Linked DNA regions of Alkalihalobacterium alkalinitrilicum. The protein of the gene in region 2 interacts with the protein of the main gene of each other region in a pairwise test. Links are inferred from orthologs where the notes say so. Each region holds a gene or a part of one and is shown on either strand. Other genes may lie near its edges. The genes, in order: eno and rpe.

The links.
Region 1: the proteins of rpe (region 2) and eno interact in binary tests that used the Escherichia coli proteins (3 or more experiments, as listed by UniProt). The link is inferred for Alkalihalobacterium alkalinitrilicum from one-to-one orthologs.

Annotation. Positions count from the first base shown.
Region 1 is NZ_KV917368.1:4,289,574-4,305,055, reverse strand. The notes cover bases 5,749-8,688. They hold eno (phosphopyruvate hydratase), read right to left. Parts: upstream 7,891-8,688; coding sequence 6,607-7,890; downstream 5,749-6,606. Other genes in these bases: gpmI (2,3-bisphosphoglycerate-independent phosphoglycerate mutase), read right to left, coding at 8,026-8,688; secG (preprotein translocase subunit SecG), read right to left, coding at 5,749-5,786. Also shown: BK574_RS20835 (MFS transporter), read left to right, coding at 1-244; SsrA-binding protein SmpB, read right to left, coding at 984-1,451; rnr (ribonuclease R), read right to left, coding at 1,787-4,114; BK574_RS20815 (alpha/beta hydrolase), read right to left, coding at 4,140-4,889; more of secG, read right to left, coding at 5,562-5,748; more of gpmI, read right to left, coding at 8,689-9,558; tpiA (triose-phosphate isomerase), read right to left, coding at 9,555-10,310; BK574_RS20790 (phosphoglycerate kinase), read right to left, coding at 10,330-11,514; gap (type I glyceraldehyde-3-phosphate dehydrogenase), read right to left, coding at 11,625-12,632; BK574_RS20780 (sugar-binding transcriptional regulator), read right to left, coding at 12,716-13,753; BK574_RS20775 (glutaredoxin family protein), read right to left, coding at 13,900-14,157; rpoN (RNA polymerase factor sigma-54), read right to left, coding at 14,169-15,482. UniProt on the Escherichia coli protein: Catalyzes the reversible conversion of 2-phosphoglycerate (2-PG) into phosphoenolpyruvate (PEP). It is essential for the degradation of carbohydrates via glycolysis.
Region 2 is NZ_KV917368.1:5,400,990-5,416,292, reverse strand. Bases 6,107-8,867 are described here. They hold rpe (ribulose-phosphate 3-epimerase), read right to left. Parts: upstream 7,929-8,867; coding sequence 7,284-7,928; downstream 6,107-7,283. Other genes in these bases: rsgA (ribosome small subunit-dependent GTPase A), read right to left, coding at 7,931-8,812; spoVM (stage V sporulation protein SpoVM), read right to left, coding at 6,948-7,028; rpmB (50S ribosomal protein L28), read left to right, coding at 6,574-6,762; BK574_RS26170 (Asp23/Gls24 family envelope stress response protein), read right to left, coding at 6,107-6,317. Also shown: transcription factor FapR, read right to left, coding at 1-362; ATP-dependent DNA helicase RecG, read right to left, coding at 517-2,559; sdaAA (L-serine ammonia-lyase, iron-sulfur-dependent, subunit alpha), read right to left, coding at 2,556-3,443; sdaAB (L-serine ammonia-lyase, iron-sulfur-dependent subunit beta), read right to left, coding at 3,461-4,123; BK574_RS26175 (DAK2 domain-containing protein), read right to left, coding at 4,251-5,933; more of BK574_RS26170, read right to left, coding at 5,955-6,106; pknB (Stk1 family PASTA domain-containing Ser/Thr kinase), read right to left, coding at 8,946-10,910; BK574_RS26135 (Stp1/IreP family PP2C-type Ser/Thr phosphatase), read right to left, coding at 10,916-11,671; dual-specificity RNA methyltransferase RlmN, read right to left, coding at 11,679-12,767; 16S rRNA (cytosine(967)-C(5))-methyltransferase RsmB, read right to left, coding at 12,801-14,150; fmt (methionyl-tRNA formyltransferase), read right to left, coding at 14,128-15,087; priA (primosomal protein N'), read right to left, coding at 15,136-15,303. UniProt on the Escherichia coli protein: Catalyzes the reversible epimerization of D-ribulose 5-phosphate to D-xylulose 5-phosphate.

The DNA.
Region 1 (15,482 bases), 1.1 Mb from region 2 along the record:
ATTAGCGACTAATTATAAATCACAAGCCGCTTCTTTATATTTACTTTGCTATTACCTCGGCTCTAGTGTGATTGGAACGAGTGGTGGTGTTATATGGGAACATTACGAGTGGTATGGCATTGTCATTACGATATGTGGACTTATTTTAATCGCCCTTCTGATGGTTACATGGATAGTGTTGCAGTTGCGTCGTGAGGAAAAAGGGCGCGGAGGACGAGTTGATCCGAATGAACAAGGAGCTTAATAATTGTGTTTAAGTAATGCGTTTGGAATTGTTTAAGCAATAGAAAGTCATACAGAAAGACTATAAAGAGGAATTACTTAAAGCGAAGAAAGCCTTTGAGGAAAAGTTTTTTCAAATTCAGTAAAAGAATCAGAAAAAGACCACCTAACACGGTGGTCTTTTTCACGTTATTTTGGTGGAGACGGTGGGAATCGAACCCACGTCCAAGAATGTCGATACTTAAGCTTCTACGAGTGTAGTTACTGTATTAGCATTTCGCACTTACTTCGGCCCAGTAACAGGCTTCAGTAAGGCTAGTCTGATTGTTCTCTTCCTTCGTCCCCAGACGGAGGACAGCCAGCGTAGCCCACTTAGAGTGAGTCCCGTTCCCTACCACATGGGCGATGGAGGGTGGAACCGCAAAGCGCTATTAAGCTGCTACTGCGAAGTTATTGTTAGTTTTGCCAGTTATAGGCGTTGGCGTTTTAACGAGGCCGACCCCCTCGACTCGCAACTTAAGCTCAACCCACCCCTGTCGAATCCAAAACGTCCCCAGATTAGAAATAGCATACACGACTTATTCAGACGCAGCAGCTAAAAACAGAAGTTAGGCATATGAGCCAGTTGTAATCCAGAAGCGATCATCTCGCCGTCTGGAATTACATTATAGCATATCTACACCAATTTTCAAATGACAAATTATCCCATATGCAATTCACTCACACAATGTAGAACAACATGGCTTACAAAGGCACTTGTGTTATACTTTCTGCTTATCGCGGAAGGCACGTTCAATCTCACGTTTTGCATCTTTCTTCTTTAAGTCTTCACGCTTATCGAACTTTTTCTTCCCTTTCGCTAGTCCAATTAGAACTTTTGCAAAACCATTTTTAATATATACTTTTAATGGAACGATAGAGTAGCCTTGTTCTTTAGAAGCTCCGATAAGTTGGTTAATTTGCTTTTTATGAAGCAATAACTTCCTCGTCCTTAACGGATCGTGGTTATATCGATTTCCTTGCTCATAAGTATTAATGTGTGCATTCCATAAGTAGATTTCACCATTTTGTATTTTTGCAAAAGCATCTTTTATGTTCATTTTACCTGCACGGATCGACTTGATCTCTGTGCCTTGCAGTACCATCCCTGCTTCAAACGTTTCTTCTATATGATAGTCATGGGATGCCTTTTTATTTTGAGCAATGACATTACTGTCTTTTTTCGCCATTTCTCATACACCTACCAATTTTTGTCGTCATTTTTACTATTATATCAAATCCCCATAATAATTCATAGTAAAGTGCTAAATAAAGCAAGCGGCTTTATAGTTAACAAGCACCCATAATCCATGCAGTGACAGCAGCTAAAAAGCAACTTGCTGGCCAGTTGACGCTTTGTCTTGGAACTTCGCTTATCGGCAAACTCAGGTCTATTTTAAAGAAAAATCGTTATTTGAAGAGATAAGCGAACTCACTCACTCCAACTATATGCACGCCAATCTAAAAAGACGGCAAACATCATTGCCGTCTCCTTACTTAAACTCCCCAAGTAAACAACTCTCGGTTAACGTTTTTTCTTTTTACCTTTGTTTCGTTTATTCTTAGGGGCATTTTCATAAAAGCCTTTTTTCTTACGTTTGCCTTTATTTTTCTTGTCTTTGTCTTGTCCAGTTTGTCCTTCTTTTCCACCACCAGCTTTTTTGCCGCGTTTCGGTCCAACGATAACTTGAGGTGAAACTTTTCGGTCTCGTTTCTTCGGTTCTTTCATACCCACAATTTCAAAATCAATCGATGATTCTTCAACATTGACGTTTATACAACGAACTTCAAGCTCATCCCCAATACGGAACACATTACCTGTGCGTTCACCAATCATAGCATACGCGCGCTCGTCATAACTATAATAGTCATCGGTTAAATAGCTCACATGAACAAGACCTTCGATTGTATTTTCAAGCTCAACGAAGATACCAAAGTTCGTCACACCACTAATCATTCCCGTGAATGTCTCACCAATTTTATCTTCCATATATTGTGCTTTTTTCACTTCGTCCGTTTCACGTTCAGCATCGACCGAGCGACGTTCCATTTCCGATGAATGTTTCGCAATTTCATCCAAACGGTTTTTCCAATGACTTTGCGTCTTTTCATCCGTCTTGCCTTCGACTAAGTATGTGCGAATCAGTCGATGCACAATTAAGTCAGGATAACGACGAATTGGTGATGTGAAATGCGTGTAAAACTCTGTAGAAAGCCCAAAGTGACCTAAGCTTTCAGGGTTATACTTTGCCTGTTGCATCGAACGAAGCATTACGGTACTAATGACCGTTTCCTCAGGCTCGCCGCGAACCGCTTCAAGAAGTTGCTGCAAAGCGCGTGGATGAATTGAATTTGCCGTACCACGTACAACATATCCGAAGTTCGTAATAAATTCTAAAAATTTATTAAGTTTATCTTCTTTCGGATCATCGTGAATACGGTAAATAAACGGAACCTTTAACCAATGAAAATGTTCGGCAATCGTTTCATTTGCCGCTAACATAAATTCTTCAATTAACCGCTCTGCTACGGACCGTTCGCGGATGACAACGTCTGTTGGCTTGCCTTCCTCATCTACTAATACTTTCGCCTCTTTAAAATCGAAATCAATCGCACCACGTTCAAAACGTTTTTTACGAAGGATGTTAGCTAATTCGCCCATTTGTTTAAAAAACGGAATGAGCGGCTCAAAGCGCTGAAGTACTTCTTCGTCTTCATCTTGTAAAATTTTTCTCACTTCAGTATACGTCATCCGTTCTGTCGTTCGAATGACACTTTGGAAAATATCATGAGCGATCACTTGTCCGTCTGGAGTAATTTCCATTTCACAAGATAAAGTTAAGCGATCGACTTTTGGATTTAAACTACAAATCCCATTCGATAGACGATGCGGGATCATTGGAATAACGCGGTCTACTAAATAAACACTCGTACCACGCTCTTCGGCTTCCACATCAATAGGCGATCCTTCTTTCACGTAATAACTGACGTCAGCAATATGAACGCCTAGCAAATAGTTTCCGTTTTCTAATTTTTCAACGTTAACTGCATCATCTAAGTCCTTTGCATCGGCACCATCAATCGTTACAATGGTTTTATCACGCAGGTCGCGGCGATTTTTTATTTCTTCAGGATCAATTTCGTCAGGAACACCCTCCGCTTGATTTAGGACATCCTGCGGAAACTCTTGCGGTAATCCATGTTTGTGAATAATGGATAAAATATCAATTCCAGGGTCGTTTTTATGCCCTAATATTTCGGTGACTTCCCCTTCAGCACTGTTACGCCCTTCAGGGAATTTAGTAATTTTAACAACAACCTTATGACCTTCTGCTGCTCCTTTTGAAGCGGTCTTTGGTATAAAGATGTTATTCGGAATCCGTTTGTCATCTGCGACAACCATTCCATATTGTTCGTGGTCCATATATGTACCAACGATCTGCTGCATTCCCCGCTCGATAATACGAATAATACTTCCTTCTGGTCTCGTTCCAGTCGATTTCGGGTGCAAACGAACGAGTACCGTGTCTCCATTCATTGCTCCTCCTAAATCGCTTTGCGATACATAAACATCTGTTTCTCCTTGTACCTCTGGAATAATAAAGGCGAAACCTTTCGCATTTCCTTGCACTCTACCTTTGATTAAATTCATTCGTTCAGGAACACCGTAACGATTACTTCGAGTTCTAACGATCAGTCCTTGTTCTTCCATCGTGTTTAAAACTTTAACAAATTCTTTAAATTCACTTGAGTCTTTTAATCCGAATGCCTCTTCTAGCTCGGTAACGGTCAATGGTTTATAAGCCTCTTCCCGCATAAATTCTAAGAGGTGTTGAATTTTTTCTTCAGTCATATTCTTACACTCCTTTCTTTTATTCTTACGATTCAGTCCAGTTTAATTTATTTAAAAACTGTAGGATATCTTCGTGCAATTGTTCCTTTTCCTTGTCTAGCGTAATAACGTGTGTCGAGTTTTCATACCATTTAATTGCTTTCTTATCACTTTCAACGTGCTCATATATAATATTTGCACTATTAGTATCAATCATTTCATCATGACGAGCTTGTACGACCATAACTGGGGCATATATATAGTCTAACTGCTCTCGTACATCATTAATGAGTTGCTGCAAAGCTTTTAATGTTTGCATCGGGGTTTGCTTAAACTCCCTCATCTCTTGCTCAATTTGTTCTTCACTCTTTTGTTCACGACGCTTGTACTCTTTCGCATATTCAAGTACGCCTTCATACATCGCGACTTCCGTTTTTGGATTCATCGGGGCACACATTGGCACGACACCCTTTACCGGTAAAGTGTAGCCGACTTTTAACGAAAATACACCTCCGAGCGAAAGTCCACATACCGCAATTTTTTCATGACCCCGTTCTTTTAGGAAATTGTAGCCTGCTTCAACATCCTGCCACCAATCTTCAGGGCCTGTATGGACGAGCTCTTCGGGAGGGACCCCATGTCCTTTATATAAAGGAGCATGACACGTGTATCCCTGTTCTTGCAAATACCTCCCTAACATTCTCACATCCGCCGTATTCCCTGTAAAACCGTGGAGCAACAATACCGCTCGCTTTCCACCTTCAAATGTAAATGGTTTTGGAGCAACTATTTTCATACGTTCGTACCTACCTTTTCATTTCACAGACCTCAATCTATTCTTTAGTTTCACCTGAAGTTGCGTTCTCTATTAAAAGTGAAGGGAAAAATTCGTAGCCGAATCTTCCCAAATTCATACATTCATTTTCACCGTGACATAAAGTGAAACTTCAATCAGTGGGGGTTTTCTTTCATCCCCCACTGATTGTTAGTTGGGGCCCACACGAGGTGGGTCACACAGACGTTGCCACAGGACGTGGCGAACTTAGTCTGTGTTCACTACTTGTTACTGGCGCTTATCTCCCACTTAGCCTTTCTTGTTGCCCTCAAAGCCTTGAAGTGGGAGTCTTAGCGCCAGTTAAACGGGATAAATACTACTTTCGAATAAAGAATAGTATTGCAGTATACACGATTAATAATCGCCAAAAATGATCATCCTCTAAAATGACTTTTTTAAAGCGTATTATGGCAAAACCAAAACATTTCTAGATTGGTCTATTTTTCCAGTTTAAAATTTTATAATAAAAACCCGACAAAGTTGCCGAGTTTTCTCAACGAATTGAAAAGTACGATCTCGCACTGTAAACAGTGAAAATCGTAGTCCTTTCTTATACTTTATACTTGATTGAATGGTTCCCTTCTTAAAGTATAAAGAAAAGCAGTGAAGATTGCTTCAGCTGCTTTTGGATTATTACATAAAGTATGCTACCGCAATAGTTAAAACAAAAAACAATACTGCAAGGACGACTGTTGCACGTGCAAGAACTGCATCGATACCGCGAGCTTTTTGTTTCCCTAATAGTTGTTCTGCACCACCAGAAATTGCTCCAGAAAGACCTGCACTCTTACCCGCTTGCAATAAAACAACAGCAATTAGGGCGATTGAAACAATAATTAATAAGACGAACATTAACATTTGCACTGAATGATCCACCTCCAAGCACAGTATGCGCTTATACTAATTTATCATAAAAGCAATACTTGTGGCAACTACTTCTCAATAGCATTATACCCACATTTATTTAATGAACAATTAAATTTGTCGATATGTCGATAGTTACCCTCATTATATTTCACTACTACCTAGTCACCCATGGTTACTTCATAGTGACCGCTTTGGCTTTTTCTCTTCGTGGTCGGTCACCATGACGCTTTCATAGTTACCGCTTTGGCTTTTTCTCTTTGGGTTCGGTCACTATGACGCTTTCTTAGTTACCGCTTTGGCTTTTTATCTTTGGGTTTGGTCACTATAACGCTCTCATAGTTACCGCTTTGACTTTTCCTCTTCGTGTTCGGTCACCATGATGCTTTCATAGTTACCGCTTTGGCTTTTTCTCTTTGGGTTCGGTCACTATGACGCTTTCATAGTTACCGCTTTGGCTTTTTTTCTTCGGGTTCGGTCACTATGACGCTTTCATAGTTACCGCTTTGGCTTTTTCTCTTTGGGTTCGGTCACTATGACGCTTTCTTAGTGACTGCTATTGCTTTTTTTCTTCGTGTTCGGTCACCATGATGCTTTCATAGTTACCGCTTTTGCTTTTTTTCTTCGGGTTCGGTCACTATGACGCTTTCTTAGTTACCGCTTTGACCTTTTCTCTTTGGGTTCGGTCACTATAACGCTCTCATAGTGACCGCTTTTGCTTTTTTAATCTTAAATTGATGAACAAACTTAGCTCCTTTTCTTATCCATGTAAAAAGAGGCTGAATTCAAAGTCTCAGCCTCTTTAATAAATTCATTATTTATTTAAGTTATAAAATGCTTTTTTCCCACCATATTTAGCAACGTTTGCTAAATCATCTTCAATGCGAAGAAGTTGATTGTACTTGGCCACACGGTCAGTACGGGAAGGAGCACCTGTTTTAATTTGTCCAGCATTCGTTGCTACGGCAATATCAGCGATCGTGCTGTCTTCTGTTTCACCCGAACGGTGAGAGATTACCGCTGTGTAGCCTGCACGTTTTGCCATTTCAATTGCATCAAACGTTTCCGTTAATGTACCGATTTGGTTTACTTTGATAAGGATCGAGTTACCTACACCTTTTTCGATTCCTTCAGAAAGCTTTTCAGTATTGGTAACGAATAAATCGTCACCCACTAACTGAACTTTTTCTCCAAGTGTATCCGTAAGTTTCTTCCATCCATCCCAATCGTTTTCATCTAAACCGTCTTCGATAGAGATGATTGGGTATTTACCAACAAGGTCGCTATAGAAATCGATCATTTCTTCAGATGTTTTTACAACACCTTCACCATCAAGGTGATATTTGCCGTCTCTATATAACTCTGAAGCAGCAACGTCAAGCGCTAGAACGACTTCTTCACCTGGCTTATAACCCGCTTTTTCGATCGCTTCAAGGATGGTTTGTAGAGCTTCTTCGTTTGAAGAAAGGTTCGGTGCAAATCCACCTTCGTCACCAACCGCTGTGTTTAAGCCTTTTCCTTTTAAAACAGATTTTAAATTATGAAAAATTTCAGTTCCCATGCGAAGTCCGTCTTTAAACGTTTCTGCACCGATTGGCATTACCATAAATTCTTGAATATCAACGTTGTTATCTGCATGCTCGCCACCGTTTAAAATGTTCATCATCGGTACTGGTAACGTTTTTCCGTTGAAACCGCCTAAGTACATATATAGCGGCATACCAAGAGCTTCTGCAGCTGCACGTGCAACAGCCATCGAAACACCTAAAATCGCATTCGCACCTAGTTTTCCTTTGTTGCTTGAACCATCAAGCTCGATCATATGTTGGTCGATGCCAAGTTGGTCTAAAGCATCCCAGCCAATAAGTTCAGGAGCAATCTCTTCGTTTACGTGCTCAACCGCTTTTTGTACCCCTTTACCCATGAAACGGTCGCCACCGTCACGAAGTTCTACCGCTTCATACTCACCAGTAGACGCTCCACTTGGTACTAAAGCGCGACCCATTGCACCAGATTCTAAATATACTTCTACTTCAACTGTTGGATTTCCACGAGAGTCTAGAACTTCACGTGCATAAACATCAGTAATCATTGTCATTTTATCGTCATCTCCTCGTTTTTAACAATAATAATTTCCAGTTTTGTATCCATTTCTAGGATGTCCGTTAATGCCTATTCATCATTCGTGATTAAACATTAAAACCCTCTAACAAACATAAAAATGTAACAAAATTTACTTAATTAATGTTTTTCCTGTCATTTCTTTCGGTTGTTCCGCACCCAGTATGTGAAGAAGTGTCGGAGAAAGATCAGCTAAAATCCCATCTTCTCGTAACTCCACGTCTTTTTTTGTCACGATCACAGGTACTGGGTTGGTAGTGTGTGCTGTCATTGGCCCACCATCTAAAGTAATGACTTCATCGGCATTTCCATGGTCCGCTGTAATAATCGCATGTCCGCCCTTTTTAGTAATCGCATCGACGATTTTGCCTAAGCACTCATCGACTACTTCAATCGCTTTAACTGTCGGCTCTAACATACCCGAATGTCCTACCATATCAGGATTGGCGAAGTTTAAAATAATCGCATCATGCTTGTCCGCTTCAACTTCTTGTAGGAGAGCATCTGTTACTTCGTACGCACTCATTTCTGGTTGTAAATCGTATGTAGCTACTTTCGGTGAGTCAATTAGAATTCGTTCCTCACCAGTGAATGGTTCTTCTCTGCCACCACTAAAAAAGAACGTTACATGCGGATATTTCTCCGTTTCTGCAATTCGAAGTTGCTTATATCCTTGTTGTGAAAGCACTTCACCTAAAGTATTATCTAGGTTCGTCGGTTGGAACGCGACGAAACCTTGTACCGTTTCACTAAAATGCGTTAAACATACGTAATGAAGGTTTTTCGGGAATGCATTTCCACGATCAAACCCTCTGAAATCTTCATTTGTAAAAACTTGAGACATTTGAATTGCACGATCTGGTCGAAAGTTAAAGAAAATAATCGCATCATTATCTTCAATCGTTCCAGTCGGTTGATTATTTTCATCCATAATGACAGATGGCAAGACAAATTCATCGTGAATTTTATTGTTGTACGAGTCTTCTAATACTTCGAGTGCACTTTGGTAAGAAGGACCTTGACCATATACCATCGCTCGATATGACTTTTCCACTCGTTCCCAACGCTGATCACGATCCATCGCATAATATCTTCCATGAATCGTTGCTATTTTTCCGATACCAAGCTCGTCTATTTTTTCACTAAGCGCACGAACATACACTTCTGCGGTAGTCGGTCCAACATCACGGCCATCTAAAAAACCATGAATGTAAACTCGTTCTAATCCTTTTGTTTTGGCCATCTCAAGTAAGGCAAACAAATGATCAATATGACTATGAACGCCGCCATCGGAAAGAAGTCCGTAAATATGTAAGCTGCTATTTTTTTCTTTCACATGATCCATTGCCTGATTGAATGTTTGATTCTCAAAAAATTCACCTTCACGGATAGACAAATTCACTCTCGTTAAACTTTGATATACAATCCGTCCTGCTCCAATGTTCAAATGGCCAACTTCGGAATTGCCCATTTGCCCTTTAGGCAAACCTACCGCTTCGCCCGATGCTTTTAACGTCGAATGAGGATATGAATCCCAATAGCGATCAAAGTTCGGCTTTTTGGCTTGCGTTACCGCGTTCCCCTTTGTTTCTTCTCTTAAGGCAAACCCATCTAGGATTATCAGTGCCACCGGTTTCTTACTCATTTCCCTGCCTCCAAAAGCTGTAAGAATGAGTCTGCTTCTAAGCTTGCTCCTCCTACTAGTGCGCCGTCAATATCGCTTTGGCCAAGGTATTCTGCAATGTTCGCTGGTTTCACACTACCACCATATTGAATGCGAACAGCATCTGCTATTTCTTGTGAATACATTTCGGCAACTACTTTACGTACATGGGCGCATGTCTCATTTGCTTCTTCTGCTGAAGATGATTTACCTGTTCCAATTGCCCAAATTGGCTCATAGGCGATAACAACTTGATTCACTTGATCTTCTGTAAGGCTAGCAAGCCCTTTTTGTACTTGTTCACCAACGAGTGAATTCGTTTGCCCTGCTTCACGCTGCTCAAGCGTTTCCCCGCAACACATAATTGGTACAAGATTATGGGAGAATGCTGCTTTTACTTTTTGATTGACCGTTTCATCCGTTTCATTAAACATTTCACGGCGCTCGGAGTGACCAATAATCACATAATTTACGCCAACATCAGCCAACGCTACTGGACTAATTTCTCCAGTAAACGCACCACTTTCTTCAAAGTGCATATTTTGTGCTCCAACTTTCAGCTCAGTTCCTTCAACGCTTTTCACAAGAGCATCAAGAAATAGTGCTGGTGCACAAACGACGGAGTCGACTTGTTCACTTGACGGAACGTTTCCTTTCACTTGATCTACAAATTGAAGAGCTCCCCCCATCGTTTTGTTCATTTTCCAGTTTCCTGCAATGATTGGTTTACGCAATATGAACATCCTTTCTTGATTACTTATCGTTTAAAGCGACAACTCCCAGAAGGTCTTTTCCTTCCATAAACTCTAATGATGCGCCACCGCCCGTTGAAATGTGACTCATGCTTTCAGCTAAATCAAATTTTTCAACAGCTGCCGCAGAATCTCCACCACCGATAACCGTGAACGTATCACTCGCATCTGAAAGTGCTACCGCTACAGATTTCGTACCGTTCGCAAATGCATCCCATTCAAATACACCCATTGGGCCATTCCAAATGACTAGTTTTGAATCTAAAATGACTTTGCGATACGTATCGACTGTATTTGGACCGATATCTAGACCTTGCCAATCGGCTGGAATTTCATCGATCGCTACAACTTGTGTTGTTGCATCTTTTGAAAACTCATTCGCTACAACAACATCTTCTGGCATATATAATTTCACGCCTTTTTGTTCAGCTTTTTCGATAAATTGTTTTGCTAAATCGATTTTGTCAGCTTCGAGTAATGATTGGCCAATTTCATAGCCTTTCGCTTTCACGAACGTATACGCTAAGCCACCACCGATAATTAAATTATCGACTTTATCAAGTAAATTATCGATAACTCCAATTTTATCTTTTACTTTTGCTCCACCAATAATGGCCGTAAACGGACGATCAGGATTCGATAGAGCTTTCCCTAACACTTCTAATTCTTTTTCCATTAAAAGCCCTGCAACGGCTGGGATATGATGGGCAATTCCTTCTGTTGAAGCATGAGCACGGTGAGCCGCTCCGAACGCATCGTTTACATAAAGGTCAGCAAGTGCAGCAAATTGCTGAGCTAACTCTGTTGCATTTTTTTCTTCTCCTGCATAAAAGCGAACGTTTTCTAAAAGAAGGACGTCTCCATTTTGCATCGATGAAATAGCTTGTTCCACTTCAGCACCAAATGCCTCATCAGTTTTATTTACTTCCTTTTGCAGTAAATCACTTAGGCGCTTAGCAACTGCATCTAGTCGTAACTCTTCTACGACTTGTCCTTTTGGACGACCAAGGTGGCTCGCTAAGATGACTTTTGCTCCTTGTTCAGCTAGATACTCGATCGTTGGTAATGCCGCACGAATTCTTGTATCATCAGAAACTTGTCCGTTACTCATTGGGACATTAAAATCGACACGACAAAATACTTTCTTTCCTGTTAATTCAACATCGCGAATTGACTTTTTATTCACTTCGTGTGAACCCCCTCAATTTGAATTGAACATTTAGAAAGATTTAGAAAAAGGGAGAAAGAACTGCTGGTGCTTTTCCCCTCCCTTACCAAAACTTTCACTATAGAAGATTATAGTCCTTGTTTTGCCATATATTCAACTAAATCTACAACTCTGTGCGAATATCCTGATTCGTTATCGTACCAAGAAATCACTTTAACCATGTTTCCTTCCATAACCATCGTTGAAAGTGCATCGATGGTTGAAGAATTTGGGTTACCGTTATAGTCACCAGATACTAATGGCTCTTCGCTATAACCAAGGATTCCTTTTAATTCACCTTCTGCAGCTTCTTTAAATGCATTGTTTATTTCTTCAGCTGTTACTTCTTTATCTAATTCTGCTACTAAGTCTACTAATGAAACGTTAGGCGTAGGAACACGCATTGCGCCACCGTTTAATTTCCCTTTAAGCTCAGGTAATACTAGTGCAACAGCTTTTGCAGCACCCGTTGTTGTTGGGATAATATTTTCCGCAGCGGCACGAGCACGACGGTAATCTTTATGTGGTAAATCTAAAATTTGTTGGTCGTTCGTGTACGAGTGAACTGTTGTCATCATTCCACGACGAATACCAAACTTATCATTTAATACTTTAGCAAAAGGCGCTAAGCAGTTTGTCGTACACGATGCGTTTGAAATAACGTGGTGACTCGCTGCATCATATTGATCATGGTTAACACCCATAACCAATGTAATATCTTCATTGTTTGCTGGTGCTGAGATGATTACTTTTTTCGCTCCAGCTTCTATATGTTTCGCTGCATCTTCACGATTTGTGAAACGTCCAGTTGACTCAACAACAACTTCTACACCAAGGTTGCCCCAAGGTAATTGTGCAGGATCACGTTCTGCAATAACTTTAATTTCTTGGCCGTTTACCACTAAGCTTTCACCATTTACGGTTACTTCTGCGTCAATCTTTCCGTGAACTGAGTCGTATTTTAAAAGGTGAGCAAGCATATTAGCATCTGTTAAATCGTTAATCGCTACTACCTCTACATTCGGGTTTTTAAGTGCTGCACGAAATACTAGTCTACCGATACGTCCAAATCCATTAATTCCCACTTTTGTTGCCATTATTATCTTCCTCCTTAGTTATAAAAACTTGCAATAAAATTCCTTTGAAAGCTCACACTTTGTTGCAATGAAGTCCCACGCATTTATAGCGGTTTTATATTATTTATATTTATTATTTTTTTTGCTGCACCTTCATCTGTAATAAGAATGCGGCTTTTGCCGTTTTTTAAGTATGCAGAAATGGCTCCATTTTTTGAAGCGCCACCTGCAATCGCGATCACTTGCTTGTCATGATCTAGATGTTCGAGTTGAAGACCTATTGTACGTTCCCTGTGAATAATATCTCCTAATTGACCAAAATAATAACCAAACGCTTCAGCCACTGCTTTGTTAACAATTAGCTTTTGTAAAAGCTCTTCAGAAGCTCCGCGGCGCTGTGCCATCGATTTTGCCTCACCGATACCGTGGATAACGACTGATGCTGAGGTAATTGTGCCCAACACACTTTGTACAGATGGTTCAGCTATTAAAGACGAGTACGTTTCTTCGCTTAATTGGTCAGGTACGTGTAATAATCGGTACGAAGATCCTGTTTGTCTTGCCATTTGAGCACAAATCGTATTCGCTTGATTTTCCACTTCTTCACCAATTCCGCCTCTTGCTGGTACAAATAATAAATCATCTCTTTGGAAATCTGAACTCATCATTTCAGATACTGCAGCTACTGTCGATCCACCTGTAACAGCCACCGTTGAGTGAAGATCAACATGCTTTTTTAGATAGTGAACGCAAGCACGGCCCATCTCTTTTTTGACCCAATCAAATTGGTCACTATCTCCAGGAACTACGATGACCTTATCAAGTCGAAACTCATGCTCAAGTTGTTGTTCAAGAGCTTTCAATCCTAATAAATCTTTCATCATCCCTTCGAGTTTTAGGAGTAAATCTTTACCTTCACTCGTTAAATTCATTCCTGCACTTCCAACATGTATTAAACGTTGGTCTTTTAGAAAGGTAACCTCACCACGTAATATTCTTTCGCTAATGTCCATATTAGAAGAGAGGCTTCTTCGTCCGATCGGTTCCATCAAACGAATGTACTGGAGTATTCTGTAACGCTTCAACAAAACTTCGAGTAAATCAGGCAAAAGTTTTTGTTGAATGTCAAAAAGATTATTCATCCTTTTTCTCCTTCTGTTGTTATACATTCCCTTTTATAGGGACAGTATATGTCCCTTAGTGACAAAATGTGTCCCGTTTAGGGTAAAAAAAAGATCAAAACCTCTCAACTCCTTTATTGTACCAAGGAAATGATCTTTAATTCAAGTTAATTTTTTTTGGAAACTGAAAGTAAACGGTTTCTTATCTTTTCTTCTGATAAAATTCCATAATCAATGTCTTCTCCATCTACAGAAACGACAGGAATCATCACTTGGTATTTTTCGAGTAACTCATCATCTTTATAAATATCAATCATTTCAATATCAAATGGTACACCTTCTTGGATGATTTTTAAAACCGTTAATCCATTATCACATAAAGAACAATTTTCTTTTGTGTAGAACGTTACTTTTAGTTTATCCATTGCTACCTCCACTATTCGAAACGCTTGCGCTTAGACGATGATTGAATTTTCATCTCATCTCGATATTTAGCGACAGCTCTCCTAGACAGTTCAATTTGATGCTGAGATTTTAAGGCCTCTACAATTTTTTGATCCGATAACGGCTTGCGCTTATCTTCTTTCTCAATTAATGATTTTATCACTTCTTTTGCATGAGATGAAGACGTTTCTCCAGAATTCCCATTCGATAAAGCAGTCGTAAAGAAGTATTTGAGTTCAAAGAGCCCTCGAGGAGATTGCATGTATTTATTAGATGTCACCCGACTAACCGTGGACTCATGGACGTCAATCTCTTCGGCAATTTGCCGTAATGTTAACGGTCTAAGTGCTTCAGGACCTTTATAAAAGAATTCTTTCTGATGCCGGACAATAGCTTCTGTAACTTGGTATAACGTCACTTGACGTTGCTTTATATTTTTTAACAACCATTGAACTTGTTCATATTTCTTTCGAACATATTCATTAGCATCAGAACTTTTATCATGTAATAGAGGCTGATATTGTTTATTTAATTGAATTTTCGGAAGCAAGTCGTCATTGACGAGCACGACTAATTCACCCTCGATTTCCTCAACATTCACATCAGGTTGAATATATTTCGGTAAATCATCCGTATAATTCACACCTGGTCGTGGTTGAAGGGTTTGGATTAAATCATAAACTTGTTGAATTTCTTGAAGTGTTACTGACAATTCCTTCGACAATTCTTTCCAACGTTTTTCAGCTAACAATTTCATGTGATGTTCTACAATAATTTCCGCTAGCTGGTTGCGATCTTTTCTTTTCATTAGTTGCAATAAGAGACATTCTTGTAGGTCTCTTGCACCAACACCAGTCGGTTCCATGTTTTGCAACAACATCAACAATAATTCGCCTTCTTCTTCTGATACCTTTAATTCCTCAGTCATTTTCTCCACAGGTTCACTTAAATATCCGTCATCATTAACATGAAGAATGAAATAACGAAGCGCTTCATAACTAGACTCATTTAGATCTAGAAATTTAGCTTGGTATAGAAGGTGATCATGTAAATTGTAACGATCACTGCTGACAAAATCGAGAGGGGATACTTCTTGTTCCTTGTATCCACTTTCCCATTGTCGATCATCTATATCTTCTCTTTGCTTTTCTTTTCTAGTGACCTCACCTTGAAAGTTATCCTCTAACTCAATGAGTGGATTTTCTAAAGCCTGCTCTTGTATATACTGTGTCAACTCAATCATTGAATACTGCAGGAGTGAGATCGCTTGCCGAAGTTCTTTGGTCATATATAATCCAGTTGTCTG
Region 2 (15,303 bases):
ATAATAGCTACTGCTAACGAATTGGCTTGCGCAAATAAATGGTGTCCACGAGCGATTTTCGTTCGTGAAAAAACATGTTCGTTCCCAATTTGCAATAGTGAAATAGCACTTTCGTCAAGTTGAAGATCTATAATTTCCCCGATGACTTCTTCAATTGGTAAGGCTCTTACTTCATCAAGTTGCTGCTTAGCAACATCCTTAATTCGTTCTCTCAGTTCAGGTATAGATAACTCCATTCGGTCTAATCTAATCGTCTGAACACTAACTAAAAATGTTTTAGCTAGTTCCTCATCGGTTACAAATGGATTTGTTTCAATCGTTTCTTTTAACAGCTTTTGGCGTTCTTTTTTTGACTTTTTCATGTACGCCACCATCCATTAGAAAAACATAATTCCCGCAAAAAATAGCGAAAACGATGCCTTTTTTTATTCCTTAAGAGACATTAACTTTCTTAAAGTTAAATATATGACTAGGTACTAATAGTAGTATATAATTCCAACTATTGAATAGCAATAGTTAATCTAGTTTTTCTCCACTTAATATACCTTGCTCTTCTAAATAATAAACAAGTGATTTATACTCTTGATCTTTCCAAAAGCTAGTAGAGTTCACAAATTCGACCGCATCTTGTCTTGCTACTTCTAACGCTCGGTAATCATGAACAACATCTGCTACTTTAAAATTAGGAAGACCGCTTTGTTTGTGACCAAAAAAATCACCAGGTCCACGAAGCTCTAAATCTCGCTCGGATAGTGTAAAACCGTCAGTCGTTTCAGTCATAATCCTCATTCGTTCTTTTCCTACATCCGACTTTGGATCCGCTAATAATATACAATAAGACTGATGTTCCCCTCGTCCGACCCGACCTCTTAATTGATGAAGTTGCGCTAAACCGAACCTTTCTGCATCATAAATCAACATGACGGTTGCATTAGGAACATTCACTCCAACCTCAACAACAGTCGTTGAAACGAGAATCTGTGACTCGTTTTTACTAAATGCCTCCATTACTTCGTCTTTTTCAGATGGATGGAGACGCCCATGCATTAACCCGACTCGATAGTCTTTAAAGTGAGCTTGTAAAATCGCATGAACATCAATTGCATTTTGTACATCTAACTTTTCAGATTCTTCAATCAGTGGGCAAATGACATACGCTTGTTGACCTTTTTTTATTTCTTTTTCAATAAAATGTAATACACGCTCTAGTATATCGTGTTTGACCCAATACGTTTCAATCGTTTTTCTTCCTGCTGGCATTTCATCTATAACCGATACATCCATATCACCAAATACGGAGATAGCCAAAGTACGCGGAATAGGCGTTGCCGTCATAAACAATACATCAGGATTTTCTCCTTTATCACGAAGTATACGACGTTGTTCTACTCCAAAGCGATGTTGCTCGTCTGTAATGACGAGTCCAAGCTTCTTGAAGTGGACGTCATCTTGAATGAGTGCATGTGTTCCAACGACGACATGTATTTCCCCTGTTCGTACCCTTTCAAGTTGTTCACGACGTTTTTTTCCTTTTATAGACCCTGATAGAAGTGCGACTTCTATACCGTATGGAGATAATAATTCCGTAATGGAACTAACATGTTGTTCCGCTAGAATTTCGGTTGGCACCATTAAAGCGGCTTGAAAACTTGCTTGAACCGTTGCATACATGGCAATAGCTGCTACAACTGTTTTTCCTGAGCCAACATCTCCTTGTAACAAGCGGTTCATCCGATAATCAGATACCAAGTCTTTCATAATTTCTTTAACGACTCTCTGTTGTGCTCCTGTTAGGGGAAACGGTAAGGTCTGAATAAATTGTTCAACTTTTTCACGTTCAATCGGCATCGGTAGACCTTTTGTCTGTTCTCGCTTAAACTTACGAAACGATTGCATTTTTAATTGAAAAAGGAGAAATTCTTCGTAGACCATTCGTCGCCGAGCTTGTTTGACCAGTTCCAATGTTTGTGGATAGTGTAACCTTAGGACAGCATCTTTTTTGGATAGTAATTTATACTTTTTTAAAATAAAAGGAGGGAGTATTTCTGGAATTTCATTAGAATACTCCTTTAGTCCCTGATAGATTATTTTTTTTAACGTGGCCATCTTTAGGTTTCCTCCAACAGAATAAACTGGTGCTATTTCATCTTGTCGAGTTACGTCACCAAGCTTAAATTCGTTCACTGTTAAGGTCAAACGGTGACGATCCCATTTACCTGTTAGAGTAATAGAACTGCCAATCTGTAATTGTTTTTTTATAAATCCTTGATTAAAAAAGACAGCTGTAATCAGTACATTGTCGATTAATACCCGGACAGATAGTCTTGTTTTCTTTTTACCGAAATACCTTACGGTTGGCTCACTATGAACGATCCCTGCGATCGTTACTCTTTCATCGTGTTGTACTTCATGTATTTCTCTTATTCGATAATCTTCATAACGAAACGGAAAATATTCTAGCAAATCTCCAACCGTATGAATTCCTAAATTCCCCAACTGTTTTCCAGTTTCTTCTCCTACTCCCTTTAATATGGTTACAGGTTGTACTAAATGACTCATTTTTTATCAAGAGAAATCCCAAATATTTTAGCTTCTAACTCTCGGCCAGTTGGGGTAGCCGCTAATCCACCTTGTGCTGTTTCGCGCAAAGCAATAGGCATCGTCTGCCCTATTTTGTACATCGCATCGATCACTTCATCACACGGAATCCGACTTGTGATACCTGCTAATGCCATATCAGCAGCAACAATGGCAATCGATGCTCCTATTGCATTTCTTTTTACACAGGGAACTTCCACGAGACCTGCGACTGGATCACAAACGAGTCCGAGCATATTCTTTAAAGCAATAGCCATCGCTTCAGCAGATTGACTTGGTGTTCCACCAGCTAACTCAACGATCGCTGCTGCTGCCATACCTGTTGCAGATCCTACCTCAGCTTGACATCCACCTGCCGCTCCTGAAATGGAAGCATTATTAGCTACCACAAACCCAAAGGCCCCTGCTGTAAAAAGAAACCTTACTTTTTGTTCTTTTGTCGGATTAAGTTTATTTTGCAATCCAAATAATGTGCCAGGCACGACACCTGCGGAACCTGCTGTTGGTGTTGCACAAATCGTTCCCATCGCAGCATTGACTTCATTTGTTGCAATAGCTTTACTTACTGCATCTAAAACAACATCTCCAGAAAGTGACTTTCCTGATTGGATGTATGTTTGTAATAAAACAGCATCACCGCCAGTTAGACCCGATACGGATTTAATGTTTTCTTTTATTCCTCGATTCACTGCTTCTTCCATAATATCGAGGTTTTTTTCCATTAAAGAAAATACGGCTTCTTGACTTTTTTCCGATACTTCCATCTCTTGCTTAATCATCACTTCAGAAATTGGAATTTGATTGGACTCTGCTAACTCAATTAATTCCGCAACATTTCGAAACATCATTAACCTCCAATTTACTAGTCATGGATTTTAGTCACTTTATGAATATTAGGTAAAGCTTCCATCTCTTTTAGTAAAGACTCGTCTACATTTTGATCAACTTCAATAACCATAAGAGCTTCTTGTCCTTTTTCCTTTCTTGATACTTCCATATGACCAATATTAATTTGGTATTTGGCTAATATATTGGATACACTCGCAATGACACCATAGCGGTCGTTATGCACAACAAGTATTGCGGGATGATTACCTGAAAGTCTTAAGTCGAAACCGTTGAGTTGAATAACTTCTATTTTTCCGCCACCAATGGATATCCCAACTAACTCCAATTTATCTGTTTCATCACCAAGAATAATTTTTGCCGTATTCGGATGATCTGTCACCGCTTCCTCTTCATAAAAATTAATTTCAATTCCTTTTGTTTTGGAAATTTGAATGGCACTTGTAATACGTTTATCAAAAGTATCAAAATCTAAAAGACCACCTACAATTGCCACATCGGTACCATGACCTTTATACGTTTTTGAAAAAGATCCATAAAAGTAAATATTGGCCCATTTTGGTTCTCTGCCAAACAACGTTCGAGCCACGCGACCAATTCTTGCAGCTCCTGCAGTATGAGAACTAGATGGACCTATCATGATTGGACCAATAATGTCAAACACTGTACGGTACTTCAATCCTTTCACCTCACTTTAAAAATGAGGTTGACCAAAAGCAAAGTGCTAGGCATCTCTACACGAAAATGAAATACCGTGTAAGAGTAGAGCGCACAGAAACTTAGAGTCAGCCTCATTAATTATGATCTTATTCAACTGCTAATATAAACGAATACAAAGGTTGTTTACCTTCATGAATTTCTACATCTACATCTTCAAATTTTTCATTCACGAAAGAAGTTATATCAGCTACTGTATCTTCAGTTGCTCCTACTCCCCAGATAACCGTTAAAATTTCGGAATCTTCGTCTAACATAACTTGTAACAATTGTTTTGTTACATCAACTAAAGATGAACCAGCAGAAACAATTTCTTTTTCAGAAATTCCCATATAGTCATCTTTTTTAATTTCGATACCGTCCATATTCGTATCACGAACAGCATATGTGACTTGCCCTGTTTTTACACCTGCCATCGCATCCGTCATGGTTGTCCCGTTGTTATCGAGGGAAGTTAAAGGATTAAATGCAAGCAGCGCCGCTAACCCTTCAGGTACAGACTTGGAAGGAATAACAATAACTTCAGCATCTGCTACCTCTGCAGCTTGTTCAGCTGCCATAATAATATTGCCGTTATTCGGAAGCACAATCACTTTATGAGCATTTGCTTTATGTATTGCGGAAACAATATCTTCTGTACTTGGATTCATCGTTTGTCCGCCTGGTATGACCACGCTTGCCCCAAGCCCTTTAAATAAATCTTCAATTCCATCGCCCATCGATACCGTAACGACCCCATACTCATTCTTTTCTGTTGGAATTTGGCTAACCGCTTCATCACCATAAACCGCTTTCGTTTCATCTAATAAATGAGTATGTTGTTCTCTCATATTTTCAATTTTAATATTGATTAAGTTTCCAAAACGTTGTGCTCGATTTAGAATTTCACCAGGTGACTCGGCGTGAATATGTACTTTTAGCAAGTCATCATCGGAAACAACAAGAAGAGAATCACCAAATGAATTTAATTCTTGTCGGAAATCATTTTCACTAAAAGGTGTTAGTCTTAATTTTTCCTCGTCGAACTTAACCATCACTTCAGTACAATAGCCAAATTCAATATCTTCGGTAGCTAACATACTTTGAGCGTTATGATGTTCAACTTTAACGAGGTCTTCCATTGAAGGCGTTTCCACTTCTTGGCCTGAAATTGTTTCACCTTTTAAGACCGCTAGGAACCCTTCGTAAATATAAACAAGACCTTGTCCACCCGAATCAACAACTCCCACCTCTTTTAAAACAGGCAACAAATCTGGTGTCCGTTTTAAAGAAGCTTTGGCCTCTGTTAATACGTATTCCATTACTGAGATTGGATCTTCACTTTTTTTCGCAGCTTTTTCAGCTGCTTTAGCGCTATCTTTTGCCACTGTTAATATCGTTCCTTCAACTGGCTTCATTACAGCCTTATAAGCTGTTGTCACTCCTAATTCGAGAGCAACCGCTAAGTCCTTACCACCCATTGTTGTTTTTCCTTCGACACCTTTAGCAAACCCCCTAAAAAGCTGGGATAAAATAACACCAGAGTTACCTCTCGCACCCATTAAGAGTCCTTTAGAAAATGCTTGGGCAACTACAGCAATACTTTGTTGCGATGCTTGTCTAACTTCTTTTACTCCAGAAGTAATCGTCAAATTCATATTTGTTCCCGTATCGCCGTCTGGCACAGGAAACACATTCAATGAGTCAACGATTTTTGCATGTTTTGTTAAATTAGCGCCACCTTGAATAAACATTTGCGCTAATTGAATTGCCTCAATTCCATTTGTTGACACAAATCTTTCCTCCTAACTCACTTAAGGGTTGATCACTCGCACCCCTTGAACAAAAATGTTCACTGAGTCTACAACCAAACCTAACATTTTCTCTAGTTGGTACTTCACTTTCGTTTGCACATTATGAGCTACTTCAGAAATTTTTGTACCATAACTTACAATGATGTACATATCAATATGAATTTCTTCATTTTCTTCTCGAATGATGACACCACGTTGAAAGTTTTCTTTCCCTAAGATTTCACTTAAACCATCTTTTAATTGTTTTTGCGAAGCCATTCCTACGATTCCATAACAATCGACAGCAGCTCCACCAGCTATTGTTGCAACAACATCTTTAGAAACATCAATAACTCCCATTTGTGTTTTTAATTCTACAGGCATTAACATGTCCCCCTTTTATAATATGTTTGGGTATCGTCATTTTACTATACTATCCCTTAATTTAAAAGCTAACTCTACTGAAAGTTGCTGTCAAGAAACATCCATTGATAAAGTTAAGTTTTGATTCGTTATATTTACTGAATATTAGTTGGAAACTGTTGCATTATAAAAATCCCTATGCTAAGATATTCGAGTATGAATTAAAAACCGAACAAAAATTTCGGTTGGATTAATTGGGTTTAAGGAGGTGCGTATTATGGCACGTAAATGTTATATTACTGGTAGACAAGCACGCACAGGAAACCAGCGTTCACACGCGTTGAATAAAACAAAGCGCAAATGGGGAGCTAACGTTCAAAAGGTTCGTATTTTAGTTGACGGCAAACCGAAGCGAGTTTATGTTTCAGCTCGTGCATTAAAGTCTGGTAAAGTAGAACGCGTATAAGAATTATGTCTACTATCAGTGTAGACTAAACGAAGTCCTTTCATGCTTCGTTGAAGAAACAAGAGGCTGACACTTGTCGACCTCTTGTTTTTTTGTATTTTTCCTAGAATTATTTAATCAAAAGAGTGTTTTTTCAAACCAAATAATGCACCGTCTTTAGGCAGGTACGGTGCATTTTTGGATTCTTAATTTTTTTTAAACGAACCTAGGATCGCTCTTACAAACCCGCCAATAAATTTAGGCAGCTTGATCGTATAAAATTTCATAGCTCCTCCTCCTCAACATGAATTGCTACCGACTAACGAATAAATGAAGGATGATTTCATGAATGCTCATTTATACTAGTATATTCATCACTGACAAAATAGTACCCTTTTTTTTCATGTGAGTTCCCCACTGAGTTTCACCATTTAGTTCTACCCTACAACCATTCATATGCAAAACTACCACTCTTATGCAACTTGGTTTAAGAAATAGGACAAACCATTTTTTCATTAATCGATTTGGAGGAGGTATGTTCTTCATCCTCTAATCGCTTGAATAGCCGCAGAACGATCATCTTTATTATAGATAGCTGAACCTGCAACTAATACATTGGCACCAGCTTCGATACATAATTTTGCTGTTTCTTCGTTAACTCCACCATCTACTTCAACATCAATATTTAGTTTTTTTGATTTAGCCATTTCAGATACAGCAGTAATTTTCGGTAATACACTATGTATGAATTTTTGCCCCCCGAAACCAGGGTTTACAGTCATTAACAACACCATGTCTAGGTCACTAATGACATGTTGGATTGTATCTACAGGAGTGGCAGGATTTAAGACTACTCCCGCTTTGACACCATGTTCTTTAATCAGGTGAACGGTTCGATGAAGATGCGGACAAGCTTCAACATGAACGGTGATAATATCTGCACCTGCACTTGCAAATTGAGGAATATATAAATCAGGATTTTCAATCATTAAATGAACATCTAGTGGAAGTGTTGTAACTGGTCGGATCGCTTCTACAATTAAGGGTCCAATTGTAATATTCGGAACAAAATGACCGTCCATCACATCGATATGGATATAATCCGCACCTCCACGTTCCACATCTTTAACCTCTTCTCCAAGTTTTGCAAAATTTGCTGATAAAATCGAGGGTGCTATTTTTATCATGATTAATACCTCCGCTTTTGGCTTTTTATTTCATCTAAAAACTGTAAATAATGTTCATACCGATATTCTAGAATATCTTCTGCTTCAACCGCTGCCTTCACTGCACATTTCGGTTCACTCGTATGAGTGCACCCACGGAATTTACAAGCTCCCATTCTTTCTTTCATTTCTGGGAAATATAAGGACAAATCTTCTGCTTCAATCCCGACAAAATCTAACGAACTAAATCCAGGGGTATCTGCAACCAAACCTTCTCCGACTGCTAATAATTCAACGTGTCTCGTCGTATGTTTACCACGTCCTAAATGAGTGGATATTTCATTCGTCTCAATATTTAATTCAGGATGTAAAGTATTTAGTAATGATGACTTCCCTACTCCTGATTGTCCTGCGATAACAGTTACTTTATCCTTTAAGAACGGGATGACATTTCCAATCCCTTCCTTCGTTTCTATCGATGTCATAATCACCTGGTAACCAATACTCTCATAATCACTTTTGTATTTTATAATTTTTTGCTGTTTAATATCGTCTAATAAATCGACTTTGCTTATACAAATAAGTGGTTCAATATAGTGAGCTTCGATATGGACTAAAAAACGATTTAATAAAAGCGGGCTAAAATCAGGCTCTAAAGCGGAAAAAACTAAAATAGCCTGATCGATATTTGCAATTGGTGGACGAATCATTTCATTTTCACGTTCAAAAATGTCCAAAATATAGCCGTCTGTTCGGTTTTCTGCTTCAAAATGAACAAAATCACCAACAAGTGGCTTAATGTTTTGATTACGAAAAACACCTCGACCACGACATTGAAACATACCCTCTTCATTGTGGACATAATAGAAGCCACTCAGGGCTTTAACTATTCTTCCTTCTGGCATGAAATCCTCCTGATCTTTGAGACTGTCTCCTACTGATTAGACTCTTCATTCAGAATTGGCCATTAATACAACCAACGCCTGTTGAGTTATTTCCATTATTTTTATGAAAACAGCCTCATTATTAAATAAATTGTTAGTACGTGTAATCATACGTATTATAAAGTTCTCCATCGATGTAAAGTTTATAAGAACCATCTATAGTTGGCGTAACTGTTAACGGAATTCGAAATGTTACAGACTCTGTAATCGTATCATCAAAAAATACTTTTTCCCCATCTGTCGTAGCATCTTCATAACGTATCAATATATGCGGTGAATCTCCTTCATCTACTTGAACTGGAAGTACACTGGTAATCGTTTTCGTTGGTTCTTTTTCTTCTTCTTTCGGCTCCACTGGTTTTTGCGGCTCAGGACCTTTTGAAACTGTGATTGCTACTTCTGAACCTTTCCTAACTTGTGTAAAAGCACTTGGGGACTGCGAAATGATATGATCTTTTTGTACATTATTCGAGTGTTCATATGTTACATTTGCTAAAAGACCTTCTCCATCTAAGTAATTATACGCTTCTTGTTCTGTTAATCCTCGTAAATTATTTAAAGTTATAGTTTGCTCAACACTATATGTTAAATAAACCGTCGTTTCTTCGGCAATGATATGAGTGCCTGATTGTGGTTCTTGTGTTAAAATAATCCCTGGCGGTTCATCCGATTGCCGTTCCTGATACTCGATATTCTCGAAATCAATCAAGATGCGCTCTGCTCGATCTCTTTGCATACCGACAACATTAGGCATTTCATACTTTTCTTGACCTTCACTTACGAACAACTTCACCGTACTCCCTACTTTTACCACTGATCCCCCCGCAGGATCTTGACGTATAACATGATCTGCTTGAACTTCATCATCAGGAATTCTTTCCTGTACTACGATAAGGCCAAGGTCGTCTAACAAATCTTCAGCTTCTTGAATTTCGTTACCGATGACATCGATAACTTCTACTTCATCTACTTTTAAAAGAGTTGGAAAAATGGCAAAAGCAGCTATTCCTGAGCCAATAATTAAGAAAAATATAACGAGTAACGTCGTTAACCAACGTTTTTTCTTTTTTTTCTTTTCTGGTGGTTTGGCAGGCTTTTTTTTCTCAGTTTTATTATCTAAAGGCTTAACTTCTATCGTTTTATCTAAATTTTCTAAATGACCTTGATCTTTAATGACTGGAATCGCTTTTGTGACATCATCATCATCATCCGAAGCTGTAAATTTGGGTTCATTTGCACGTGACGAATCTAAAGCTGTTTCTAGATCCTCCCCCATTTCTAAAGCACTTTCATATCGATGAAATGCATCTTTTGCAGTAGAACGTAGAATAATATTCTCAACACTTTGCGGGATCAATCGATTGATTTGTCTTGGGGAGGGAACATCATTTTGAAGATGTTTTAAAGCAATTGTTACCGCTGTATCTCCCGAGAAAGGAACCTGACCCGTTACCATCTCATAAAGAACAATTCCTAGAGAGTAAATATCTGACTTGTAAGTAACAACTCCACCTCTTGCTTGTTCAGGTGATAGATAATGGACGGACCCCATAACAGAATTAGTATGAGTAATCGTCGCGCTTGACATTGCACGCGCAATACCAAAATCAGTAACTTTTGCTTCACCATTCTTACTAATCAATATATTATGCGGTTTAATATCCCGATGAACTATTTGATTTGCATGTGCGTGAGCAATTGCTGATGTAACTTGGGACATAATATCAATAGTTTCATCAAGTGAAAGGGCTCCACGGTCTTGAATTAATTCTTTTAATGTTGGTCCCTCTACGTATTCCATTACGATATAGTATAAATCTTCTTCTTCTCCAACATCAAATATACTAACAACATTCGGATGTGCTAGACTTGTAGCCGCTTGAGCTTCACGTCTAAATCGCTTAATAAACTGTTCATCTCTTGAAAATTGTGGCTGTAAAACTTTAACAGCAACGATACGATCCAAAATAACATCACGTGCTTTATACACAAATGCCATTCCGCCGCCGCCAATCGTTTCTAAAATGTGATAACGACCGTTAATGCGTGTACCTATCATAAACGTCACCCCTGTTCCTGACGGTCATGAGTATAGTGGACAATCGCTACGGTAATATTGTCTTCTCCTCCACGTTCATTCGCCATCTTTATAAGCTTGTCTACCTTTTCGTTAACGCTATGACCTTTAGTTTGGAGCAACTCCTCGATCTCAAGATCCGTTACTTTATTTGAAAGCCCATCTGAACAAAGTATAATCGTATCATTTTCTTCCCAATCGACCGTTTCTACATCAATTTTGATGGTAGGTTCTGTTCCAAGCGCACGAAGAAGCACGTTTTTTCTCGGATGGTGCTCCGCTTGTTCAACTGTGATTTGACCTGTTCGGACGAGTTCATTGACTAAAGAATGGTCAGAAGTTTTCTGTTGAAATCCACATCTGTTTAGCAAATATCCACGACTATCTCCAACATGACCTAAAGATACGAAATCATTCGTACAAACAGCAACAACGACCGTTGTCCCCATCCCTTGACAGTCTCGATTTTCTTTAGCATGCATAAACAAGGTTTCATTAACAACCTCAATCGATTCTCGTATCCATTGTTCAATTTCAGTTGGTTTCCGTAACTCTGATGTAGCTAACCATCTTTGTTGTAGAATATCACTTGTCATTTGACTTGCAACGTCACCAGCTTGGTGCCCCCCCATACCATCTGCAACTATTGCCAAAACGGCTCCTTTAGGGTGTAGGAAAATTCCTCCACTATCTTCATTATGGGGTCTCACTCTTCCTACACTCGTATTAAATGCATACTTCATGAATTCTTCACCTCGTCTCCTCTTTACGCTCCTTCGCTCGGAGCTGCCCACAAGCAGCATCTATGTCATGTCCTTGCTCTCTCCTGATCGTTACATTAACACCACGATCTTTTAGAATTTTTTCAAAAGCAAAGATTTGCTCTTTAGGTGTCCGCTTATAATCCCTTTCTAGTACAAAATTTACCGGAATTAAGTTTACATGACATTTTAGATTTTTAATTAAATCAGCCAATTCTTCAGCGTGTTCCGCTTGATCATTCACGCCTCCAAATAAACCATACTCAAACGTAACGCGACGTCCTGTTTTATTCGTATAATAATCAATAGACTCCATTAGTTTAGGTAACGAATATGCTCGATTGATCGGCATAAGTTTTGAACGTAGTTCTGTATTTGGAGCATGAAGTGAAATTGCAAAATTAATTTGCATCCCTTCATCAGCAAACTTATAAATATATGGAACGATGCCACTCGTTGAAACTGTAATATGCCGTGCGCCAATATTTAATCCTTTGTCATGGTTGATTGTTCTTAAGAATGAAACGAGTGCTTCGTAATTATCAAATGGCTCCCCAATTCCCATGACGACTACAGAACTGACTCGTTCATCAACTTCATCAATTGCGCGTTGGGCCTCTAGCACTTGGGCGACAATTTCTCCAGCTTCTAGGTTACGTTTAAGCCCCCCTAGTGTTGAAGCACAAAACGTACAACCAATTCGACAACCAACTTGAGTCGTTACACAAACACTATTACCATAGTTATGACGCATAATAACCGTTTCGATCGAATAACCATCATGAAGTTCAAACAAAAATTTAATTGTCCCGTCACTCGATTCTTGTTTCGTCACCGTTTTTAATGTGGTTAAATTAAATTGCTCTACTAGCTTCATACGTAGTTCTTTGGATAAATTCGTCATTTCCTCAAAAGATTCCACCCGTTTGCTATAAAGCCACTCATAAATTTGTCCAGCTCTAAATGCAGGCTCATTATTTTCTTGCAACCACTGTTTTAATTCATTAAATTGAAGCGAATAAATGGAAGGTAAGTTTCCAGTTTCGACCAACTTTGCTTCTATTTTTTTATCCTCCATAAGAACTCCCTTCATGTCCTCATTTTCATTGATTTACCGTTTGATCATTGAGGTTATAAAAAATCCGTCTGTTTGAAAATGGTGTGGCAAAATGGTTAAACTACCCTCATTCATTTCCACATTAATTGATACATGATCTGGTAAACGATCGTTAAGTGATGGATCCATCGTAAATTCGTTAAAATGATCTAAAAACCATTGTATCATTTCTTCATTTTCGGAATTGTCGATCGTACATGTGCTATAAACAAGCCGCCCACCTTGTTTTAATAGCGGAACAACGGCTGTTAATATTTCTTTTTGAATTTTTTGTATAGCCTCAATATCTTTAGCATTTTTTGTCCATTTTATATCAGGCTTTCTCCGAATGACTCCTAAACCTGAACAAGGAGCATCGACTAAGATCGCGTCAAAGCTCTCATTCTCAAAATGAGAACTTGCCAGACGTGCATCCATTGCCATTCCTTGGACAGATTTTAAATCAAGACGATTGCTTAGTTGATCAATTAATTTCACTTTATGTTCATGTAAATCAAGAGCAACTACTCGTCCATTATCATTCATTCGCTCAGCAAGGTGTGTTGATTTCCCTCCTGGTGCCGCACAACAATCTAATACGTTCATACCTTCTTTTAGACCAAGGGCTCTAGCTACTAGCATCGAACTTTCATCTTGAATGGTAAAGATCCCGTTTTGAAAAGCATTCGTATGTGTGACGTTTCCTTTCTTTATAATAAGGGCATCGTCAGAAAGATGGCCACGCTCCACATCAACGCCTTCTCCTTGAAGAAGCTCCATTGCTTCATCCACAGTAACTTTCGTTTGATTGACACGAACCGTTACTTGAGGGGGTTGCAAATTGGTCAAACAGATTTGTTCGGCCACTTCTGTTCCATACTGTTTAATCAGGCGTTTTACTAACCATAACGGGTGGCTTGTTGAAATGGCAAGACGACTCGTTTCATCTTTAATCTCATCAAACGACCGCAACTCTTGCCTTCTGATATTTCGCAACACACCGTTGACCATTCCAGAAATCCCCTGATGACCTCTTCGCTTTGCAATTGTCACGGCTTCATGGACAATCGCACGGTCGGGTACACGGTCAAGGTATACCATTTGATATAGGGAGAGTCGTAATAAAACGAGCACCCAATCCTCTAACTTCTTTTTCCCTTTTTTTATGAAAGGTTCTAAGTAAAAGTCAAGGGTATCCCTACGCTGAACGGTACCATACACGATTTCTGTTAACAAGCCGACATCTCTCGGGTCCAAATTTGATTTTTGTACCGTTTGATTTAAGAGTAAATTACTATACGCTTGATTTTTTTCAATTTGAAGTAACACATCTAGAGCTACTTCACGTACGGTTTTCATTTTCATGATGATCTCCTAATCTATCTCCTGTTGTAATACCAGCGCCTCGTAAAAACTGTTGCGCTAACATTCGTTTTTTTCCAGCGGGTTGAAGTTCGGTCACCTTAATCGCGATCTCGTTACCTGTTCGAACAATAAACCCGTCCTCTTCGACTGCTATTACTGTACCAGGTGCTTCCGCCTTTTTCACTCGTACTTTATTCCCCCACCAAATTTTCATAGGCTGTCCAGCAAATGTGGTAAAAGCAACAGGCCATGGGTGAAGTCCGCGAATTTGATTATAGATTTCTTCACCTGGTTTATGCCAATCGATTTTCTCCTGTTCTCGTGAGATGTTTCTTGCAAATGTTACTTCCGAGTCGTCTTGTTCAATGGGCTTTATTTCACCACGAATTAGAGATGGAATCGTTTCAGATAATAATTTCGCTCCTGCTGCACTTAGCGTATTATGTAAAGAACCGACGTGGTCTTCTTCTTCGATTGGAACGACAGCTTGTGTTAAAATGTCACCCGCGTCTAACTTTTCTACCATATACATAATCGTAATTCCTGTTTCTTTTTGTCCATCAATGATTGCTTGATGAATTGGTGCACCTCCACGATATTGAGGTAATAAAGAGGCGTGGACATTAATACAACAGTACTTTGGAGCTTCTAAAATTTCTCGCGGTAAAATTTGACCAAATGCCGCAGTCACAATTAAATCTGGCTCGAGTGCAAGTACTTTTGCTAATTCTTCTTTTTCTTTTATTTTTTCCGGTTGCAGGACAGTTAAACCATGCAAAACGGCTTCCACTTTCACAGGAGGTGGAGTTAATACTCTTTTTCTTCCTTTTGGTCGATCGGGTTGTGTAACAACACCGACAATATCATATCCATCCTCAATGAGCTGACGTAATACAGGGACGGAAAAATCGGGTGTACCCATAAAGACGATTTTCATTTTCTGAATAACCTACCTTTCAATGTAGACATATCTTTTCATATATTGTTACATGAACATCTGTGGGTTCATATCTATGGAAATTAGCAATTCTCCTTGCGAAACTTCTCGACTGTAATGCTGTTGTATTTCACGTAATATTTTACCAAGTGCTGGTTCATTTTTGTATTTTATCATGCATTGATATCGATATCTATCTTTTATCCGCGCAACGGG